Regions from separate parts of the Bacillus sp. NPDC094077 genome, predicted to be linked through region 1. Evidence: riboswitches for the same ligand, from Rfam matches in the RefSeq annotation. Region 1 holds a riboswitch; each other region holds the start of a gene.

Region 1 (7,971 bases):
AAGGGATATATTGAACGTTATCGAGATGAAAAGGATAGACGTATTGTATTAATTCGTTTAACAGAAAACGGCATCTTACTCGTCCAAGAAGTGAAACAAAATGCGGCCCATTACTTTAACCTAGTGACAGAAGCCTTATCAGAAGAAGAAAAAGCATTCTTACTACAGATTTTCCAAAAGATCATGAATCACATCGCTACGTCACAGCAAAAAACAGAAGAAAAGGTTTCTACACCTAAAATAAAAAACATTCCGATTGAATAAAGCCCTAGCTGGGTTTTTATTCAATTAAATATTTCGACACTCGTAATATTCGATATTCGAAACAAAGGGGATATAGTGATGAGAATTATTTTGTATACAGGTAAAGGCGGCGTAGGAAAAACTAGCATTTCAGCAGCAACAGCACTTCAAAGTGCAAAACAAGGGTTAAAAACATTAGTAATGAGCACAGACCCTGCTCATAGTTTAGGAGATTCATTTGGTATAAAACTATCTTCTGAACCATTAGAAATTCGCGAGAACTTATGGGCTCAAGAGATTAATACTATTTATGAAATGGAAAAAGGCTGGGGGAAATTACAAAAATATATTACACTCCTCTTCACTTCCAAAGCAGCTGATGATATTACAACAGAAGAATTAACGATGTTTCCTGGTATGGAAGATTTAATTAGCTTGCTTCGCGTGCTGGATTACTATAAACAAAATGCATACGATGTTATCATCATTGATTGCGCTCCAACAGGAGAAACTTTAGCAATGCTTAGCTTCCCAGACATGCTCGGCTGGTGGATGGAAAAACTATTTCCTATTAAAAGAAAAGTTTTAAAAGTTGTTCGTCCTGTAGCGCAACCACTTCTTGGCGTCCCCCTCCCAACAGACGATATTATGGACGAATTAACGAATACGCTTGAACAACTTGGAGAAATGAGAGATATCTTATCAAACCGAGAAGTAACAAGTATTCGCGTTGTTGTAAATCCTGAAAAAATGGTTATTAAAGAGGCTCAACGTAGCTTTACTTATTTAAATTTATACGATTATAACGTAGATGCCATTATGATTAACCGCGTCATCCCTAGCACTGTCACCGATCCTTATTTTCAAGCATGGAAAGATACACAAAAGAAATATAAAACATTAATTCAAGATAGCTTTCAACCCCTTCCTATTTACGAAGCTCCGATGTTTGAACAAGAAGTTGTCGGGTTGTCTATGTTAGAACGTGTAGGAGATGCTTTATTTAAATCCGACTCTTCTCCTACGGAAGTAAAATTTAATGGTCGCACACAATATGTAAAAAAAGATGGCGATGAATATATTTTCGTTCTGTCCATTCCCTTCTCAAACAAAAGTGAACTTTCATTAAATCAAAAAGGTGATGAACTTATTATCCGTTCTGGTTCTGTTAAACGAAATATCACATTACCAAAAACGTTAACACACCTTTCTATTCAAGGAGCAAAATTTGAAGAAGATGTATTAAACATTCGGTTTGGAGGTGTAGTGCATGCATGATGAACTACTCCGGAGAATAATTCGTACAAAAATAAAGGTCGGTATGCGAGTATTAGAAGAGCTACCGAGTCCGATTCAGCAATCAGCTAAACACATACTGAATATTTTGCAAGAAGAGCTCGCTGCTCATCCGACAGAACAAACGCATCCTGAAGATAATTTAAAAAGCATCATAATCGAATAACCATATTCGTATAGAGAGCCTTTTTAGGCTTTCTATATCTTTATTGGAGTGATGTAAGTTGATGAAAAAACATTCCACTATTATGCCCTGGATCATTCCTTTATTATTTTTCATTCATAACCTTGAAGAAGCTTTCCAGATGCCACAATATCTTGCTAATCAATTTTCAATCCATATTATAACGAGCCAACAATTTCTCATTTCCATTTCCCTATTAACAATCTTTGTCTTACTTATCATTTTTCTATATCAACTAAACGTCTTAACTTCTTTATACTGGATTATTTTTATACAAGGGGCTATCTTCTTCAACTCTGTTCAACATATTATTTTGTTTTTCATGTATCGCTCCTATAATCCTGGCGTTATATCAGCAGTTTTCATTGTCTTCTTTTCTATTTTCTTTTTCTCACAAAAAAAAACATTCCATCCGTCAAAAACAATTCGTAATTACACTCATTTTCAGTTTATTTTCTTATCCCATTATAATTTGGATTACTTTACTATTAGCTAGCTGCTTTCAGTAATAAAAAAAAAGACCAGGAAAATTCCTGGCCCATCACTCTACTTAACAAACATTGGATTCTACGTTATACAAAATTGGACGGTCCAGAATTAGAGTTTGTTAAGTAGATTATATGTTGAACGAACTATCAGCGGAGGGGTTCCAAACTGTTAGTCGTTAAACCCAATGATTATTTTGCGATTTTTGCAAGCTCCTCAATTGAAAGATCTACTGAAATTGAACCATCATTTGTTTCTTTCTTAATTGCATCGGTTACTTCTTTTGAATGGTATAATTCAATTACTTTTTTCAATGTTGGATCATCTTTATCTTTCGTACGAGCTGCGAAAATATTAATATAGGCCTTTGCATTTTCATTCTTTGGATCTTCTAAGAAAATCGGATCCTTCACTGGATTTAATCCAGCTTGACCAGCAACACCGTTATTAATAACCGAAGCTGCTACATCTTTTAATACGCGAGGTGTTTGCTGTGCGATAACCGGTGTAATTTTTAATTTCTTCGGATTTTCAGCAATACCACTTGGATCTCCAAATAGACCGAAATCTTTCTTAAGCTTTAATAACCCAGCTGCGTCAAGAAGTTTTAATGCACGCGCTTGGTTCGTTGGATCATTTGGAATAGCAATTTCTGAACCATCTGGAATTTCATTTACTTTCTTATATTTTTCAGAGTATAAGCCCATTGGTGCAATTTGTGTTGTCCCAACAGCTGTAAGATCTAACTTATGCTCCTTCTTAAATTGCTCTAAGAAAGCAATATGCTGGAATGAGTTTAGTTCGATATCTCCATCAGCTAACGCTTTATTTGGCGTTGTGTAGTCAGAGAACTCAACCAGTTTAATCTTAATTCCTTCTTTTTCAGCTTTTTTCTTTAAAATCTCCCAAGCGTCTCCATCTGTTCCAGTTACACCGACGCGAACTACTTTCTCTTTCGCTCCTGCACCCGTATCTCCACCTGAGCAGCCACTTAAAGCTGTAATTCCTACGATTGTAGATAATGCAAATGCTAAAATTTTCTTCATTTTCTTTTCCCCTCTTCCTTTTTATGATCTGCGTAAAAAGACTTTCGCAAAGTAGTTTCCTAAATTTTGAGCTAACTGTACGAGAATAATAAGTAAAACAACCGTTACGAACATAACTGATGTATCAAAGCGTTGATAACCATATGTCATAGCTAAGTCACCAAGACCGCCACCGCCGACAAGCCCAGCAACTGCAGAAAACTCAATTAAACCCACTGTCATAAATGTAACGCCTAAAATTAATGGTGCTAATGCTTCTAGTACAAGAATTTCAAAAACAATTCTAAGTGGTGAAGCACCCATTGCTTGTGCCGCTTCAATTACCCCTCTCGGAACAGAAACAAGATTCGTTTCAACCATTCTAGCAATACCAATTGATGCAACTAACGTCATTGGGAAAATTGCTGCTGCTGTTCCAATCGTCGTTCCGATAACACTTCTTGTTAGCGGACTTAAAGCTACTAAAAAGATAATGAATGGAATCGGACGAATTGTATTAATTATGATATTAAGGATAGAAAAGACCCATTTATTTTCTAAAAAATTTCCTTTTCTCGTTACATATAGAAGTAAACCTAGAGGTATACCGAGAATTGTAGCAAATATAAGGGTCACAATTACCATTAAGAGGGTATCCCCCGTCGCATCTAATATGCGAGGCCAAAATATACTCCAATCAACTCGCATGAGCTTCTACCTCCTTCAGCTGCACTTGCAGCCTTAGATGTTGTAATGCTTTTTGAATTTCCTTCTGCCCACCTTGTAGCTCTACAAGAAGATTTCCAAATAGCACATTTTGGAGTTCAATAATATTTCCGTACAGAACATTTACATCGACGTTATAGTTTTTTGCGATATATGATAGTACCGGCTGCCCTGTCTCCTCACCAGTAAATGTTAGACGATAAATCTGTCCTCCGTTTTGAATTTTCGCTAAAACACTTTCCGGTAAATGATCATTAATAACAGAACGTACAAAGTTTTGAGTCGTCTTTGTTTTTGGTTTTGTGAAAACATCAAACAGTTTTCCTTCTTCAATTACTTTCCCTTTCTCCATAACAGCTACACGGTGGCAAATTTCTTTCACAACGTGCATTTCGTGTGTAATAAGAAGAATTGTTAAATTATATTCTCGATTTACTTTCTTTAATAGGTTTAAAATTTCTGTCGTTGTTTCCGGATCTAAAGCTGATGTTGCCTCATCACATATAAGGATATCCGGTGATGTCGCAAGTGCCCTAGCAATCCCAACACGTTGCTTTTGACCACCTGATAGTTGCTCTGGATAATAGTTTGCTTTATCTTCTAGCCCTACAAACTTCAGCAGTTCATTTACTCTTTCTTTTATCTCATTCTTTGGCACTTTCGCTAACTTTAATGGATAAGCAATATTCCCAAATACTGTTCTTGAATTAAATAAATTAAAGCTTTGAAAAATCATCCCGATTCTTTGTCTTAATTTTCGTAATTCTTTCGTTGATAATGATGTAATATCTTTATCATCTATTGAAATCATTCCTGCAGTTGGTCTCTCTAACATATTTACTAGACGTAATAACGTACTTTTTCCAGCGCCACTAAATCCGATAATGCCAAAAATTTCACCTTTTTCAACTGATAACGTTACATCCTCCACCGCATGAACAGACTGTCCGCCTGATTCATATACTTTACTTACGTTATTAAAAGAAATCATTTTCTTCCCTCCTATATGCTGTAAAAGCTTGAAGTAGAGCTTTCGAGGTAAAATAAAAAGTGCTCTCCTTCTTATCAACCATAAAGATAAGAAGGAGAGCACTTATATGTACTCGTTCACATCTTCTCATCTTTCAAGCCTTTATAGGCTTGCTGGAATTAGCACGGTATTACAAAACCCGTTGCTGAGGTATCGTAGGGCCAGTCCCTCCACCTCTCTGGATAAGAATGTATCGATTTAATTGTCATTTAATTAATTCTCATTATAGAACTCAGAATAATAAGAGTCAATATCTTTTTTTCAGAAAAATATCAATTGTTTCTTTATTGCAATTTTCAAATGAAAATTCATAAAAAATTGTAATTTTTAAAGTGATGTAAAATTCTTCTCTCTCATATTTTTAAAAAGGAGATGCTTCTCTACAAATTGAATAACATTATTTGAAAATGAAATCGGAGGAAGATAAATATATGAAAACAGCTCTTTTACTCGTTGATATTCAAAATGATTATTTTCCAAATGGAAAGATGGAATTGCGTAATCCAGTAGAAGCAAGCGAATACGCTAGTCAGCTATTACAACACTTTAGAGTGAACAACGAACCTATTTTTCATATCCAACATGTAGCTATAAAAGATGATGCTACTTTTTTCCTACCTAATACAGAAGGTGTCCATATTCACGAAAATGCCCGTCCGCTTAGAGAGGAAACGGTTATACTCAAACATTATCCAAATAGCTTCCGAGAAACTAATCTTCTAGAACAATTACAACGTTTAGACATTGAACACATCGTCATATGCGGGATGATGACTCATATGTGTATTGATGCTACAGTAAGGGCTGCTTTTGATTTTGGCTTTCATTGTACCGTTATACATGATGCTTGTGCTACAAAAGATCTTTCTTTTAAAAATGCTACTATACCGGCTGTTTATATCCATAATGCAATTTTAGCAAGTTTGGATGGAGTATACGCAAATGTAATGAGTACAGGAGAGTTTTTAGCTGCAAAAAAACACCCCTTCCGGTGAGCAAAACCGAAAAGAGTGTTTCTTGTCAAACCATAGATTTTCTTTCAAATTGTATTATACAGGAAATTCTTAAAATGAATACTAAAAAATGTGACTAATAAATCAACTTTTCTCGTCACTTTATTTCTATTTACATGTTTATCCCGCTATTAATAGGGTTTAGCTCATCCCCTTCGAATAATAGTAATATATAGGATTCTAATTTTAAAAGGAGCTCTTCACATTCTGTGAAGAGCTCCTCTGCTATTTCTTATAAAGTTTCAGAAGTAGTTTTTGCTTGCATGTGAAGTGCTAAGTAATCAGGGCCACCAGCTTTAGAGTCTGTACCAGACATGTTAAAGCCACCGAATGGTTGGTAACCTACGATTGCACCAGTACATCCACGGTTGAAGTATAAGTTACCTACGTGGAAGTCTTCACGTGCTTTTTCAATATGGTCACGGTTATTAGAAACAACCGCTCCTGTTAAACCGTATTCTGTATTGTTTGCAATTGCAAGTGCATGATCGAAGTCTTTTGCTTTACAGAATGCTACTACTGGTCCGAAGATTTCTTCTTTCATTAAGCGAGCATCTTCTGCAACGTCAGCAACGATTGTTGGTTGGATGAACCAGCCTTTAGAATCGTCTCCTTCGCCACCTGCTAAGATTCTACCTTCTTCTTTACCAATTGCAACATAGCTCATTACTTTATCGAATGCAGCTTGGTCATTAACAGGACCCATGTTTGTACCTAATACAGCTGGGTTAGCAACTGTTAATTCTTTTGTTAATTCAACAGCACGATTTAATACATGATCGTATACATCTTCGTGGATTACCGCACGAGAACATGCAGAACATTTTTGTCCTGAGAATCCGAATGCTGATGCAACGATAGATTTAGCTGCTAATTCAAGATCTGCTTCTTTATCAACAACGATTGTATCTTTACCGCCCATTTCAGCGATAACGCGTTTTAACCAGATTTGTCCTGGGTTTACTTTCGCTGCACGCTCATAAATACGGATACCTACATCACGAGATCCAGTGAAGCTAACAAAACGTGTACGAGGATGATCTACTAAGTAGTCACCAACTTCAGAACCATTACCTGGCACGAAGTTTACTACGCCAGCTGGTAAGCCAGCTTCTTCTAATACTTCCATGAATTTCGCTGCTACTACAGGAGTTGTACTAGCTGGTTTTAGTAATACTGTGTTACCAGAAACTAAAGCAGCTGTTGTCATACCCGCCATAATTGCGAATGGGAAGTTCCAAGGAGAAATGATAACACCTACTCCTAATGGAATGTAAGAGAAACGATTATATTCAATTGGACGGCTTTCTACTGGGATACCGTCTTTTAATTTTAACATTTGACGACCATAATATTCCATAAAATCGATTGCTTCTGCTGTATCAGCATCTGCCTCATTCCATGGTTTACCTGCTTCTTTTACAAGGATAGCAGAGAACTCATGTTTTCTACGACGAACGATTGCTGCAGCGCGGAATAAAATGTCTGCACGCATTTCTGGTTTTGATTTTCTCCAAGTTTGGAATGTTTCATCCGCTACTTGCATTGCTTTTTCAGCTAATTCACGGCTTGCTTTTGAAACACGACCAACAAGTTCCTCTTTATTTGCAGGGTTTACAGAAACAATTTTGTCTTCTGTAGTGATTTTTTCTCCCCCAATAATTAATGGATAGTCTTGTCCAAGATAAGATTCTACTTTCTTTAAACCTTCTTCAAACGCTAATTTGTTAGCCTCCACTGAAAAATCTGTAAATGGCTCATGTTTGTATGCTACTACCATTCTTTTTAGCCTCCCCTTAGAAAAACGTTTACATTTTACAACATTATTCTACACGATAATTTAGATTTATTCAAATATTCCTAGACTTATATTTTAAAAATTAATTAATTTTTAAAATATAACAAAAAAAAGAGATTCATACATACGTATGAATCTACAAAATATGAGTATATTCCATAACATTTTTC
Region 2 (7,971 bases), on a different contig from region 1:
TGATGTACTGCGATCACATAAATTATCTAAATAGTCGCTGATCGTTTGATACGCTACGATAAAACGAATACATTCCTCTCGGTGTTCATTTGCTAATAACGCTAAAATGCCACCGCCCTCACAATGAAACGTTTTATGCTCAATACTTGCGATTGCCTGACTATGAAGCTCGTCATTCGGAATATGGTAGGCACGCTCTTTCCACATCGCTAGCTCATGGTGTACAACCGGAAACACATCACGGTATACTTTCGCCATGAGCGTTATGGGATTACTCGGTACGTTCACTTCTTCCTTCATCTCCTCTATTAAATGTACAAATAATGATTTATTTGTTTGTTTTTACTATATTATTGACATGCATTTCAGTAAATGACTGAATATAATTCAAAATTTCATCACGCTCATACTCATTTAATAACTCATGATAACAATTCGGCCATTCTTTAAAAGCTTTATCACTCATTTTAACATTATCAAACCACATGCGGACACGTGTTTTATCTACAAGTTTATCCTCACATGCTTGCATTAGCAAGAGCGGAACATCTGGAAAATCGTCTATTTTCTTATGAGCAATTTCGATAGACTTAATCAATTCACTATACCAACGTACTGATACTTTGCGCAAGAACAATGAATCATTCTCCATCGCATCTCTCACTTCATGATTACGTGTTGACATTTCCACTGTAAGATTCGTTGCAAATTGCAATTTTGGAGCAATAACATTTAATATTTTTGAAGCAGCTCGAAGCGGGGCAGAAGGTCCAGCTAATACGCCTAAACATGGCGAACTTAAAATAATACCATCTACATCCTCCCTCTTCGTTTCTTGCATCATACGAATGACGATAAGGCCGCCCATACTATGACCGAATAGAAAGATAGGTAATCGGTACTTTCTTGCTTCTTTCACCCATAATTTAACTTCCTCTATGTATTCATCAAATGAATCAATATGTCCTCTATTTCTCGAAGTCGTTCCATGTGACGGAAGATCTCCCATGACGACGTGGTAGCCGATATGATTCCACATTTCCGCAACGGCTTCGTAACGTCCGTGGTATTCCATTGCGCCGTGCACGATAACAACTACGGCTTTCGCTTCCTCTGCTTCATAATTCCACATACGGTCCTCCTCCATTTCACTCTTTTTCATAATTTGATACACTAAAACTAGTCTCTAGGAAAGGAAGGCTTTACATGATATATCCTTACAAAGAAAAAAATCCGAAAATTGCGAGTAGCGCTTTTATCGCTGACTACGTTACCATTACAGGCGATGTTTCCATTGGGGAGGAATCAAGTATTTGGTTTAATACAGTCATCCGTGGTGATGTATCACCGACAATAATTGGTGACCGAGTAAATGTACAAGATCAATGTACACTCCACCAAAGCCCTCAGTATCCTCTTATTTTAGAAGATGACGTTACAGTTGGGCATCAAGTTATTTTACATAGCTGTCACATTAAAAAAGATGCTTTAGTTGGAATGGGATCTATTATATTAGATGGTGCTGAAATTGGCGAAGGAGCCTTTATCGGCGCTGGAAGCCTCGTTTCACAAGGTAAGAAAATTCCACCGAATACGTTAGCTTTCGGTCGCCCTGCTAAGGTCATTCGTGAATTAACAGAAGAAGACCGTCAAGACATGGAGCGCATACGCACACAATACGTTGAAAAAGGACAATATTATAAATCGTTACAAAAATGATTTTACCGCTGCCATAGTACTGGCAGCTTTTTTATAAAAAAACTAACTTTTTCTTTACAAAACATTATTACTCCCTCAACAATATCTTATTAAAATAAAGCTAATATCTCCATATATATGTAGATGAGGGAGGAGAATTTTCATGAAGGTCAGCGGATTATATAAAGTAGAGTGTTACATTTTCAAAGGTATTAACCGCTACTTTGATCAAAAAACATTAAATATCTTTTTCAGCAACATTACCCATATAGGTGGTGCCACTTTCTCCATTGCACTTACACTTTTCTTTTTAATTTTCGCAAAAGGGACTTTGAACCAAGCTGCAATTGCAACCGCTATTTCTTTAGCAATTAGCCATATTCCTGTGCAAATATTAAAAAGGTGGTATCCACGAAAACGTCCTTATTTAACAATTCAAGATGCAAAATATCCGGTACATCCATTAAAAGACCACTCTTTCCCGTCTGGTCATACAACGGCTGTTTTCTCTGTCTTCATTCCATTTATTTGCTATAATCTAAACTTACTTGTTTTTCTATTACCGTTAGCACTATGCGTCGGTATTTCTCGTATTTATTTAGGGCTTCATTATCCGTCAGATGTATTCGTCGGTATGTGCCTCGGCACTTGCTCTGGCATCATCTCTTTTTATCAATTCATCCCACTTTTCACATAAAGGAGCGATATGATGAGAGTCGCCATATTTACCGATACTTTTACACCACAAGTCAATGGGGTTGCGAAAACACTGGAACGATTAACACGATATTTTCAGAAAGAAAATATCGCCTATTCTATTTTTGCCCCTCAGCATACGGCTGAAGATAATTTCGTAGCAAATGTAAACAAAATGAGAAGTATCCCGTTAACAATATTATATCCAGAATGTCGCTTTTCTTTTCCTACTCCGCGCATTAAACGGGAACTTCTTGCCTTTAAACCTGATATTATTCACATTGCCACACCTTTCAACATGGGACTTTGTGGATTGTATTATGCAAAAAGGTTAGACATCCCAGTTGTCGGTTCTTATCATACTGATTTCGACGCCTATTTACGTTATTACAAAATCGAATTCCTCTCCAATATGCTCTGGAACTATTTAAAATGGTTTCATAGTCATATGCAAAAAAATTTTGTTCCTTCCTCTGAAACATTACATCAATTAAAAAATAAAGGCTTTCAACACCTCTCTATTTGGGGACGTGGTGTAGATTGCACACTCTTTCATCCAGCTTATAATACAGACCTATTCCGAAAAAAATATAATATTACAGCGAAGTATGTTCTTTCCTATGTTGGACGGATTGCCCCTGAAAAAGATATTGATACACTACAAGATCTTATCGTTAAAACGACACATACTCGAAACGACATTCATTGGCTCATCGCCGGAGACGGTCCTCTGGCAACAAGTTTACGTGCAGCTGTTCCGCAAACAAATGTCACCTTTACTGGCTATTTACAAGGTGCGGACTTAGCTGAAGCATACGCTTGCTCTAACATAATGGTATTTCCATCATCTACTGAAACGTTCGGAAATGTTGTACTTGAATCACTTGCATGCAGTACACCTGTTATTGGTGCAAATCGTGGCGGGGTTAAAAATATTATTATAGATGGAAAAACGGGAATTCTTTGTACACCAAAAGATGCAAATTCATTTCTATCCTCCATTTATTCTTTATTGCAAAATGAAGAGAAACTTATGCAAATGGGAATAGCAGCTTCATCTTATGCGAAATCAAAAAGCTGGGATGAGATCTTTCGTGGCTTACTTAATCAATATGAAGAAGTCCTTCAGCATACCGCATCAGAGTTACTCGCTTAAACAGAAAAACTCCCTTCAAAAAACGAAGGGAGTTTATTATACACAGTTATAAATTTTAGTTTAATAAATGATACACAAGGTGAAATACCACGTTGTTTCTATATTCATTATAACAAAAATAAACATAACTAAACAGACTTGTAATAAAAACCCATAAAAATTAATATATGGTTATACAATATTTTTACTGTATAATGATTTTAAGAAATTCCCCTTAAAATCAACTTATTCACATACCTTTATACAGCAATTGTTCCCCAATTCTGTATATCAAAAAACCTTTCATTCATTTGAAAGTTTTTTTTGAGCCTGTACATATTCTTCTTTCGTATTCACATTTATAAACCAATCCGAATTCACTTTCAAACCTTCTCCAGCAACATACTTCACATTACATTGTGATAAAAGTTGCCCCATACTTCTTTTTTCTTCCTGAAGCAAAGCATAAATCTTTTCTTTCACGCGGTTATGATAAGCTGCAAGTAACGGCTGTTTTCTTCCATTAATAATAGGTACAATCGCATCATACTCATCACTCGTTTGTTCTAATAAAATAGTAAACCATTCTTGTGAAACATTTGGTGCATCACAAGGCATAATAGCGTACCAATCTGCTTCTATGTATTCCATTCCTGATACAATTCCAGCAAGTGGTCCATTTCCTTTATAGTGCGGAATATCTTCTATAACAGGAACTTGTACGAATTGCCCTACTCGCTCTTTTATATCGGAATGACTAATGACTACAACTTCTTGCAACACAGTTTTCATTACTTTCAAAATATGTTCAATAAAAGTACTCCCTTGCCAGCTCGCTAACGCTTTCGGTTCACCGAATCTACTCGACATACCACCTGCTAATATAATTCCAGCAAACTTACTCATTGGCGATGCAGCTCAAATGTAATATGACCTAATTCCGGTAAAATCAACTTATTCATCGCAAGGCGAACTGCTCCGCTAGACCCTGGCATTGAGAAGACTACTTTACGCCCAATGGTACCGCCGATCGCTCTACTTAACATCGCACTACTTCCGATATCTTCTAAATAACTAATCATGCGGAACAACTCACCAAATCCGACAATTTCTTTATCTAATAGAGCTGATACTGCTTCAATCGTTACATCACGCTTCGTAATACCAGTACCACCATTTGTTAATACAACATCTACATCTTCCCTATGATAACCAGCTAACACTGCTTGCTGAATACTTTCTTTATCATCTTTTACAATTTCATAAGCTGTGACTATATGCCCCGCCTCTTTTAACAGTTCGTGTAATAGCTGTCCGCTCTTATCTGTCTCTTCCGTACGTGTATCAGAAATCGTTACAATCTTGCAACACACTTCTTTTGGAGCTTGTTTTTTATGTTCAGTTACACTCATTTTTTCATCTTTCCTTTCTTAAAGACTTTTCTTCATTTTATCATACATATCTTTACACAATTATGTATGAAGTCCACAGTGCATCATGATACAATATAAGTATATACACCCACAAAAAGGAAAATAAAAACATCCTTTCCTATACCCTTAGACTTCACATCATTAGCTAGCCTTTAACTTTTCTTATATTTTCCACATAGTGGAATTCAATTTTAAAAATTGCACTACCAAATAAATCGGAGGTCTACATATTATGGAACTGTATAAAAAATTAACAACAACATTCATCCTCTTATTTATAGCTTCCATCACTGTTGGTTTTTCTCTAAAAGGAGCAATTCCATACGCTACATTAGTAAGTATTATATTCGCAACGCTATTTTTACTAAGCAGTGCCTTTTGCGCGGGTAAAGCACGTCAAATGAAAGGTTGATTACATATGTTCCAGAAGAAACCGATAGTTTGTAAATCATGTGAAAAAGAAATACAAACATATGAAAAAGCATGGATTCATATGCCATTCCCAGCAAGTGGTATGACTAATATGAAAAAGTATATTGAGCTAGACGGAGAAGTGTATTGTAGCTCATGCATTCAAATCATAAGTAAAACGAAATAAAAAAAGCTTTGCGCTCACCGCGCAAAGCTTTTCTTCATATATTATAGACTAGCTTGCTCTTTTAAAGCTGCAGCTTTGTCTGTACGTTCCCATGAAAGATCTACATCAGTACGTCCGAAGTGGCCGTAAGCTGCTGTTTGTTTGTAAATTGGGCGACGTAAGTCTAGCATTTTAATAATACCAGCTGGGCGAAGATCGAAGTTGTTACGAACTAGTTCTACTAATACGTCTTCAGATACTTTACCAGTGCCGAATGTATCAACTGAAATTGATACCGGTTGCGCTACGCCAATTGCGTATGCAAGTTGTACTTCTGCTTTATCAGCAAGACCAGCTGCTACGATGTTTTTCGCAACATAACGAGCTGCATATGCTGCAGAACGGTCAACTTTTGTTGCATCTTTACCAGAGAATGCACCGCCACCGTGGCGAGCGTATCCACCGTAAGTATCAACGATGATTTTACGTCCTGTTAAACCAGCATCACCTTGTGGTCCACCAATTACGAAGCGGCCAGTTGGGTTAATGAAGAATTTTGTTTCTCCATCCATTAATTCTGCTGGTACTACAGCTTTAATTACGTGCTCTTTTAAGTCACGATCGATTTCTTCCCATGTAACATCTGGGTGATGTTGTGTAGAAATTACAATTGTATCGATACGTACTGGTTTACCATTTTCATCATACTCAACTGTAACTTGCGTTTTTCCATCCGGACGTAGGTATGATAATGTATCATCTTTACGTACTTCAGTTAAACGGCGAGCTAATTTGTGAGCAAGCGAGATTGGAAGTGGCATTAACTCTTGTGTTTCATTACATGCGAAACCAAACATTAAACCTTGGTCTCCTGCACCAATTGCCTCAATCTCAGCGTCAGTCATTTGACCTTCGCGTGCTTCTAGCGCTTGGTCAACACCCATAGCGATGTCAGCAGATTGCTCATCGATAGATGTTAAAACTGCACAAGTTTCTGCATCGAATCCGTATTTTGCGCGTGTGTAACCAATGCCTTGAATTGTTTCACGAACGATTTTCGGAATGTCTACGTAAGTAGAAGTCGTAATTTCCCCCGCTACCAATACTAAACCAGTTGTTACAGTTGTTTCACAAGCTACACGTGCATTTGCGTCTTTTGATAAGATCGCATCTAAAATTGAATCAGAAATTTGGTCACAAATTTTATCTGGATGTCCTTCAGTTACAGACTCAGATGTGAACAGATGACGTTTTTTTGTCATGTGGTAAACCTCCCTACAGTAATTGTATATATTGTACGGAACTCATCCTTAATTTGCCACAGATTGCGACATACATTTATTCTCCCACACAAGCATACAGAAAAACCTTTCCTACTTTACATAGAGGAAAGGTTTAATTTGCTACTTGCATACTGCTTTTTGCCCTTCGCTCTTATCGTTCGAGACCTGTAGCCTCGCACAGGTTTTAGCACCTATTCACTTGTGTTTACCAATACAAGTGAGGTTGCTGGGCTTCATCGGGCCTGTCCCTCCGCCAGCTCGGGATAAGAGAGTATCCGTCCCAACCTATACTAAAGAAATGATATTCATTTGTCAATTAATATTCATATTTTCCTGAAAGTTTTTCTCAATACGGATAAAATGAAATATTAATAAGGAAATAATGCATTCACACAAACAAAAAGAAATAAATAGTATACATTATTTATATAATTGTGTTATACTCTTGTTGGGGATTACGAGAAATATTTCATTAAATGAAAAGGATGGTATATAAATATGAGTACTGTGAATGTCCAAATTGGTTTACACGAATTATTGAACGGAAGCAATGCACAGATTCAACTAAGTGTTCCGCAATTAGTGGAAAAAGTATTAATGCGAAATGAAGGGAAATTAACTTCTACTGGTGCCGTTTCTGCTTCAACAGGAAAATATACAGGACGTTCTCCTAAAGATAAATTTATTGTGAAAGAAGCATCGGTTGCTGACAAAATTGCTTGGGGAGCTGTGAACCAACCGATTTCTGAAGAACATTTTAATAAATTATATACAAAAGTTTTAGAATACTTAAAAGAAAAAGAAGAGTTATTCGTCTTCAAAGGATTTGCAGGCGCTGACCGTAACTATCGCCTACCAATTCAAGTTATTAACGAATATGCATGGCACAATTTATTCGTGCATCAATTATTCATCCGTCCAACTGAAGAAGAATTAACAACTCATGAGTCAGAGTTCACGATTGTTTCTGCACCAAACTTCAAAGCAGATCCAGCTATTGACGGTACAAACTCTGAAGCATTCATTATGGTTTCATTCGAAAAACGTATCGTACTAATTGGTGGTACAGAATATGCTGGAGAAATGAAAAAATCAATCTTCTCTATTATGAACTTCTTACTACCTGAACAAGATATTCTTTCTATGCAT
Region 3 (7,971 bases), on a different contig from region 1:
AAACATCTTATTAGTAAGCGTAAAAATGGGCGGTGGTGCATATAGCCAAACGGTAGGTATGACAATCGGTGCTCTATTCTTTGCAACAATTATGTATGTATTTACTCAACCAGCTTTAACAATGACAATCCTAATTGTCGGTTTTATTTCAGGTTTATTCTGGGCTTTAGGACAAGTAAACCAATTAAAAACAGTTGAGAAACTAGGTGTTTCAACGACTGTAACGATTTCTACTGGTATGCAACTTGTTGCAACTTCTATCTTTGGGGTTATCGCTTTCCGTGAGTGGACTACTACAACAACGATCATTCTGGGAACGATTGCAATCCTATTAATTGTAGTTGGTGTTGTATTCACATCATTAGATGATAAAGAAAATGCACAGCCACCAGGACAATTGAAAAAAGGACTTCTAACTTTAATTGTTTCTACTTTCGGCTATCTTGTATATGTAATTATTATTCGTTGGTATAATATCGATGGTTGGTCTGCTATTTTACCACAAGCAGTTGGTATGTTTGTTGGGGCAGTTGTACTGACATCTAAACATAAACCTTTTAACAAATATGCAATTCGTAATGCTTTATCTGGTTTACTATGGGGAACAGGAAACTTATTCTTACTTCTTTCCTTACCACGTGTCGGAGTTGCGACAAGCTTCCCATTATCTCAAACTGGAATCGTTATCTCAACATTCGGTGCGATTGTCTTCTTAGGTGAAAAGAAAACAAAACGCCAAATGATCTTTATTGCACTAGGTAGTGTTTTAATTATCGGTGGCGCTGTATTGCTTGGTATGACAAAATCATAAACTTATAATCTATTAACCCCTGAAGTATAACTACTTCAGGGGTTTTTAATTACAACTATTTTTCAAATATAATAATCTTTATAACCTTTTTGTATCAATCCTCCTCCCTCCAATTTCATTCTTTTCGCTATAAGCCTTTTCTTTTTACAAAATTCTCTTGAAAATGGTATCGTTTTTTATAACATATCTCTACTAGAAAGGAATAAAGGATATGCTTAATAAACATCGAATTTTATTTATTGGTGCCGGTCGTATGGCAGAAGCTATATTTTCCGGATTACTTAAAACAAGCAAAGAATACATCGAAGAAATTATCGTTTCCAACCGAAGTAACGCAGAAAAGCTAGAGCAATTACAACAACGATATAATGTGTCCATCACTACAGATTGGAAGCAGCATATTGCATCTGTTGATACGATTGTTTTAGCGATGCCACCTGCTGCACATGAACAGTTATTAAAGGAGTTATCTCCTCTTCTAACCAACCAATTTGTCGTAACAGTAGCTGCCGGAATCGGACCATCTTATTTAGAAGAAAGACTTCCTCAAGGCACACCCGTTGCTTGGATTATGCCAAATACAGCTGCTGAAATCGGAAAGTCTATCTCCTTATATACGACGGGACAATCCGTAAACGAGATGCATCAAGAAACTTTACAACTGCTTGTAAGAGGCATTGGTACTTCACAACTTTGCACTGAAGAAGAAGTTCATCAACTTACTGCAGTTACTGGAAGTGCACCAGCCTTCCTTTATTACTTTGCTGAAAGCTTAATTGAAGCAACAAAAAGTTATGGAGTCGATGAAGCAACCGCAAAACACCTTGTCATTCAAATGATCTCTGGCTCTGCTTCTATGCTTGAACAAACACAAGATCCAGCTAACCTCCGTGAACAAGTAACAACACCAGGAGGTTCAACAGCTGAAGGTCTTAAAGCTTTATATGAATATAATTTTTCAGAAGCAATTCAACAAGCGGTAGAAGCAACAAATAGAAAAGCTAGGGGGAAATAATATGAGTTTAGCTAGTTTAAAAGACTATACAACATTACATAATGGTGTGAAAATGCCTTGGTTCGGTTTAGGTGTTTTTAAAATAGAAGATGGATCAGAAGTAATTGATTCTATAAAAGCAGCAATTAAAAATGGATACCGCAGCATCGATACAGCTGCAATCTATAAAAATGAAGAAGGCGTTGGTCAAGCAATTCGCGAATCTGGTATTCCTCGTGAAGAGTTGTTCATCACTTCAAAAGTATGGAATAGCGATCAAGGTTACGAATCAACACTTCAAGCATTTGAAACTACTTTAGAAAAATTAGGCCTAGAATATTTAGATTTATATTTAGTACATTGGCCTGTAAAAGGAAAGTATACTGAATCGTGGAAAGCACTAGAGCAGCTTTATAAAAATGGCCGTGTTCGTGCTATCGGTGTGAGCAATTTCCATATTCACCATTTGCAAGACGTATTTAAAATCGCTGAAATTAAGCCAATGGTTAACCAAGTAGAATACCACCCACGTTTAACGCAAGAAGAATTGCATACTTTCTGTAAAGAACATAACATCCAGCTTGAGGCTTGGTCACCATTAATGCAAGGGCAACTACTGGATAACCCAACATTACAAGAAATTGCAACAAAATATAATAAATCAACTGCACAAGTTATTTTACGCTGGGATCTACAAAATGAAGTTGTAACAATCCCTAAATCTATTAAAGAACATCGCATTATTGAAAATGCAAATATATTCGATTTTGAATTAAGTGCTGATGATATGAGTACAATTCAAGCTTTAAATGAAAATCATCGCGTTGGTCCGGATCCAGATAACTTTAACTTCTAGTAGGAAAACCACTGCCATATGCAGTGGTTTTCTATTTCAAAAAAACTGAAAATTTAAATTATATTTCATTCGATTGACACTTCATTCTTCAAGGTGTAAGATTTTGAATTATCAAAGAAACACAAAAATTTAATAAAATTTATTCGTTTACTCATTGTATCAAGAGAGGTGGAGGGACTGGCCCTTTGAAACCTCGGCAGCAGGTTCATTTTGAATACTGTGCCACTTCCTGCAAGCTTTATGCTTGAAAGATAGAATGAGGGACTTCGTTTATATACGGGTGCATAACTTGTACGTAAAAATCCCTCTTTCTCAATACGAAAAGAGGGATTTTTTATTTTTCATTTCCCTCATCATCATCCAATCTTATTAATTATTTAGGAGGAAAATCAAATGAAAAAGAAGTTTGTACCCGGTATCGCATCAGTTGTAGGAGTAAGTATTTTATTAACTGGTTGCGGTAGTTATAAAAACGAAGCTAGCGGAGCAAATGCAAAAGACGAGGTACCTAGTAAACAGGTTTTAAACTTATCTTCACCTACTGAAATACGAACAATGGATACAGCTCGTGCTACAGATACTGATTCTGGTCAAGTAATGAGAAACGTATTTGAAGGTTTGTATAATCTTGGTGAAGGTAACAAACCTGTCCCTGGCGTTGCAAAATCTCATGAAGTAAGTGGTGATAAAACGAAATACACATTCCATTTACGAGATTCAAAATGGTCAAACGGTACTCCTGTTACAGCGAAAGATTTTGTCTTTGCTTGGCAAAGAGCTGTCGATCCAGCAACAGCCTCTGAATATGCATTTCTATTCTTTGATATTAAAAACGCAACAAAAATTAACAACAAAGAGCTTCCAGCCGATCAACTTGGTGTAAAAGCAGTTGATGACCATACGTTTGAGGTAGAATTAGAGCGCCCTGTTCCATATTTTATTAGCTTAACAGCGTTCCCAACATTTCTACCAATTAACGAAGAATTCTTTAAAGCACAAGGTGATAAGTACGCTTTAGAAGATAATACAATTTTGTACAACGGGGCTTTTACACTAAGCGATTGGAAACATGAACAAAGTTTTAAATTTAAGAAAAATCCTACCTACTGGGATAAAGATAATGTCAAACTGGAAGAAATCAATTTTAACGTCGTAAAAGAAAAATCAACCGAAGTGAATTTATTCGAGTCAAAACAATTAGACCGTATAAAACTAACATCTGACTTCGTTGATAAATATAAAAAGGATGCTAACTTTAAAGAACGTCCGAACGTAGGAGTACAATTTTTACGTATGAATCAACAAAACAAAGTACTTCAAAACGTTTCTGCACGCCAAGCAATTGATCAAACAATTGATCGAAAATCCTTTGTAAATACGTTATTAAATGACGGCTCTACACCAACTTATAGTCTCGTTCCAAAAAACTTTGCAAAAGGTCCTGATGGAAAAGACTTCCGTACTGCAAACGGCGATTTAACAAAGGTTGATACAAAATCTGCACAAGAATTATGGAAAAAAGCAAAAAAAGAACTTGGTTCTGAAAAAATCACATTAGAATTATTAACAAGTGATGGTGACCTTGAGAAGAAAACTGGTGAGTTCCTAAAAGGACAATTAGAAAAAAATTTAGATGGCTTAACAGTAAATATAAAACCTCAACCACGTAAGCAACAAGTTTCACTTTTATTAAAAGGTGACTACGAAATTGGAATTGATGGTTGGAGCCCTGACTTTGCTGACCCAATTACATTCCTTGAATTGTTTACAACGAATAACCCTTACAACTTAGATCACTACTCTAATAAAGAGTTCGACGAAACAATTGAAAAAGTTAAAACTACTTTAGCTGGTGATGAAAAAGCTCGCTTTAATGCATTACTAGCATCAGAGAAAATATTATTTAAAGACTCTGTTATCGCTCCTCTTTACCAAAAAGGAGAATCCTATTTAGAACGTTCTTATGTGAAAGGAATTGTACAAGTGGACTTTGCAGGTCAATTAAACTTCAAATGGGCAAAAGTTGAAAAATAAAATACAACTTTAATTGGAGTTTTTCCACCCACGCCAATTGTTTTTTGCAAAATATATTAAAAGTAGATCCCTTAATATGAGGGAGTCTACTTTTTCAATATATTATTCCAAGAAATTAACACTCTATTTTCATTATTGACATATAGTTATTTCTAGTGTTAATATTCTAAATAATCAAAGAGACGAAATATTACACTATTAAAATATAATGTCTACTACGTTGAAACATATAACGATAGATTACAATTCAACATGTATATACATATAGAATACCTGATTACCTATAAACAAATATTCATAATAGGTTTTATCTCCTTCTATAGCTACTTCAAGCCATGGACATTATGACGTTACGAACAACACATTTAGGGAGGAACGAACAATGAAGAAAAAAGTTGTACCTGTTGTTGCATCTGTTTTAGGGGCAAGTCTACTACTAACTGCTTGCGGGGGGAATAAAGAAAATGCAAGCGGAGCGAAAGCAAACGATAAAGCACCTGATAAACAGGCAATTAACTTATCATATGCTTCAGAAATTCCAACAATGGATGTTGCGAAAGCAACGGATGGGGAATCCATGAACGTAATGCGAAATGTTTTTGAAGGTTTATATGCAATGGGAGAAGATAATAAACCTATTCCTGGTGTCGCTGAGTCGGTTGACATTAGTCCCGATAAAACAAAATATACATTCCATCTTCGTGATTCAAAATGGTCAAACGGTACTCCTGTTACAGCAAAAGACTTTGTCTTCGCTTGGCAACGTGCCGTAAATCCCGAAACAGCTGCCGAATATGCATTCCTATTCTTCGATATAAAGAATGCGAAACAAATAAATCAAAAACAATTACCAATTGATCAATTAGGCGTCAAAGCTCTTGATGACAAAACTTTAGAAGTACAACTAGACCGTCCTATTCCCTACTTCTTAAGCTTAACGACATTTGCAACATTCTTACCAATTAATGAAGAGTACTTAAAATCTCAAGGTGATAAATACGGTTTAGAAACAAATCATTTAATTTACAATGGGGCTTTCACATTAGATAACTGGAAACACGAACAAAGCTTCCAACTGAAGAAGAACCCTAACTATTGGGATGCTAAAACTGTAAAATTAGAAGAAATCAACTTCAATGTCGTTAAAGATAAATCTACAGAAGTTAACTTATATGATTCAGGACAAATTGATCGTGTTGCTTTAACTGCGGAATTTGTTGATAAATATAAGAGCGATCCAAACTTCAAAGAACGCGCTGAAGTCGGTATTCAATTTTTACGACTAAACCAGAAAAATGCAGTATTAAAAAATCAACATGCACGCCTTGCTATTAACGGAGCAATGAATAAAAAAGCGTACGTAGAAACCATTTTAAATAACGGTGCTGTTCCAGCTGAAGGAATGGTTCCTGCGAAATTCGCAAAAAGCCCAGAAGGCAACGACTTCCGTAAAGAAAACGGAAACCTAGTCAAAGATGATGTGAAATTGGCGAAAGAAAACTGGAAAAAAGCGAAACAAGAACTTGGTACTGACAAAGTAACACTTGAACTATTAACAAGTGATAATGCTTTAGCTAAAAAGACTGGTGAATATTTAAAAGGTGAATTAGAAAAAAATCTAGATGGATTAACAGTGAATTTAAAACCACAACCACGTAAACAACAGTTGAAATTACTATTAAGTGGTGATTATGAAATCGGAATTGACGGCTGGGGCCCTGATTTCGCTGACCCAATTACATTCTTAGATTTATTTACAACAGATAGTGCTTATAACTTCGATAAATACTCTAACAAAGAGTACGACGAGCTAATTCATAAAGTAAAAACAGATTTAGCCGGTGATGAAAAAGCACGCTGGGATGCAATGAAACAAGCTGAAAAAATCTTATTACAAGATGGTGCTGTCGCTCCTTTATATCAACAAGGTCGTTCTTACTTACAACGTGGATTTATTAAAGGACTTGTAACAACTGACTTCGGCGGTGAATTTAACTACAAGTGGACAGAAGTTGCAAAATAATAAAATCTAGTAAAAAAGGTATCCCACGAAGGATACCTTTTTTACTTTATACTTCTTTAGCTACAGAACTTCTTCCCTTTACCATTCCTCTTGTACCTATAGTGATTCCCACTACCAATTGTGTAACTAATATAATAAGTAATAATGAAATAATATTCCCCTCTAGACTAACTCCACCAAATATTATTGTATAATAACCATTCGTTGCGTATGTTGCGGGAAATAACCCACCGATTGTTTGATATATTTTAGAAAGCATCTCACGCGGTACTATTACACCTGAGCTTACAAGTTGTAATGACAGAGAAATAATATTAAAAATCATACCTGCATTTCCAAAGACAGTAATAAACATTTGTGTTAATGAAAGAAATGCAAAGAAGACGATCGCTTGAAACAACCATATATTCCATACAGTTTCTTGCACTTCTATCTGGAACCCTTTCATCAAGCCAATTGTAATACAAGCAAGCAAGATTGATACTGTACCGTTAATTACTTGTCGTGATAAGAAATTACTCCAACCGCCCTCCACTTCTTTTGCAACTTTTGATAATTCCATACTCATAATCATTGCTCCTACAAATGAAGCTAATACAATCATAAGTGGTACCATATTAACTGAAAATCCTTTTGCATCATTTACTTTATGGACTGTAAAGCCAATTGACTCTTCTGTTAAGCCTTTTATCACTTCTAGATTTCCCGTCCCTGCCACTTGAAATTTCCCAATAATCGCTTGTTCCTTATAACTTGCTATCTCTTTATTTACGTTATCTCGAATTTGTTTTGCTGCTCCTTCCATCATTTGCTTTGCCATCATGGCACTCGCTTGATTAATGTGGAAGTTTAAATTTGTTTTTCCCACCTCATTTATATCTTTTGAAAAAGAAGCGGGAATTTCAATAATCATATCATAGACATGGTCATTCATTTTTTCATTTGCTTTTTCCATAGACCGTTCTTTCTTCACTTGAAATGGTAGATTTCTCTGTAAGCCTTCTGCTATTTTACTCCCTATATTTCCATCCTCATTCACAATAGCAATACGCATTTGATCTGCTCTTTCGTTCACTCCATCATACGCCGTTAACCACACACAAAAGAAAATAAGTTGGAACGATAACGCCACTACCACTCCTACATACGTACCAGGTAATTTTAAAAATTGTTTTAATGTATTCATCTTCTCGCTCCCCATTTAGCAAGCAAGTACTTACTTGCATTTCATTTTAAATAAATACTAGGGTCTT

Evidence for each region. Region 1 has a riboswitch for S-adenosylmethionine ahead of ACQKNR_RS20820 (methionine ABC transporter ATP-binding protein). Riboswitches for the same ligand answer to the same signal wherever they lie in the genome.
Region 2: another riboswitch for S-adenosylmethionine. It lies ahead of metK (methionine adenosyltransferase); the one in region 1 lies ahead of ACQKNR_RS20820 (methionine ABC transporter ATP-binding protein).
Region 3: another riboswitch for S-adenosylmethionine. It lies ahead of ACQKNR_RS24295 (peptide ABC transporter substrate-binding protein); the one in region 1 lies ahead of ACQKNR_RS20820 (methionine ABC transporter ATP-binding protein).

What each region holds. Positions count from the first base shown of each region.
Region 1 is NZ_JBNNUF010000009.1:185,696-193,666, forward strand. Features, by position in the region: gene ACQKNR_RS20790 (MarR family winged helix-turn-helix transcriptional regulator) at 1-264, shown strand, start outside; gene ACQKNR_RS20795 (ArsA family ATPase) at 340-1,521, shown strand; gene ACQKNR_RS20800 (DUF3926 domain-containing protein) at 1,514-1,705, shown strand; partial or broken gene ACQKNR_RS20805 (HXXEE domain-containing protein) at 1,764-2,232, shown strand; gene ACQKNR_RS20810 (MetQ/NlpA family ABC transporter substrate-binding protein) at 2,401-3,255, opposite strand; gene ACQKNR_RS20815 (methionine ABC transporter permease) at 3,277-3,942, opposite strand; gene ACQKNR_RS20820 (methionine ABC transporter ATP-binding protein) at 3,932-4,951, opposite strand; SAM riboswitch class I at 5,075-5,179, opposite strand; gene ACQKNR_RS20825 (cysteine hydrolase family protein) at 5,398-5,985, shown strand; gene pruA (L-glutamate gamma-semialdehyde dehydrogenase) at 6,236-7,783, opposite strand; gene ACQKNR_RS20835 (TSUP family transporter) at 7,938-7,971, opposite strand, start outside.
Region 2 is NZ_JBNNUF010000005.1:94,907-102,877, reverse strand. Features, by position in the region: gene ACQKNR_RS14650 (tetraprenyl-beta-curcumene synthase family protein) at 1-288, opposite strand, end outside; gene ACQKNR_RS14645 (lysophospholipase) at 329-1,132, opposite strand; gene ACQKNR_RS14640 (gamma carbonic anhydrase family protein) at 1,207-1,719, shown strand; gene ACQKNR_RS14635 (phosphatase PAP2 family protein) at 1,862-2,395, shown strand; gene ACQKNR_RS14630 (glycosyltransferase family 4 protein) at 2,408-3,550, shown strand; gene ACQKNR_RS14625 (molybdenum cofactor guanylyltransferase) at 3,833-4,435, opposite strand; gene ACQKNR_RS14620 (MogA/MoaB family molybdenum cofactor biosynthesis protein) at 4,432-4,941, opposite strand; gene ACQKNR_RS14615 (hypothetical protein) at 5,195-5,374, shown strand; gene ACQKNR_RS14610 (hypothetical protein) at 5,381-5,560, shown strand; gene metK (methionine adenosyltransferase) at 5,602-6,801, opposite strand; SAM riboswitch class I at 6,971-7,092, opposite strand; gene pckA (phosphoenolpyruvate carboxykinase (ATP)) at 7,321-7,971, shown strand, end outside.
Region 3 is NZ_JBNNUF010000014.1:43,249-51,219, forward strand. Features, by position in the region: gene ACQKNR_RS24280 (GRP family sugar transporter) at 1-811, shown strand, start outside; gene proC (pyrroline-5-carboxylate reductase) at 1,023-1,826, shown strand; gene ACQKNR_RS24290 (aldo/keto reductase) at 1,828-2,661, shown strand; SAM riboswitch class I at 2,815-2,919, shown strand; gene ACQKNR_RS24295 (peptide ABC transporter substrate-binding protein) at 3,055-4,695, shown strand; gene ACQKNR_RS24300 (ABC transporter substrate-binding protein) at 5,078-6,718, shown strand; gene ACQKNR_RS24305 (YhgE/Pip domain-containing protein) at 6,765-7,904, opposite strand; gene ACQKNR_RS24310 (TetR/AcrR family transcriptional regulator) at 7,962-7,971, opposite strand, start outside.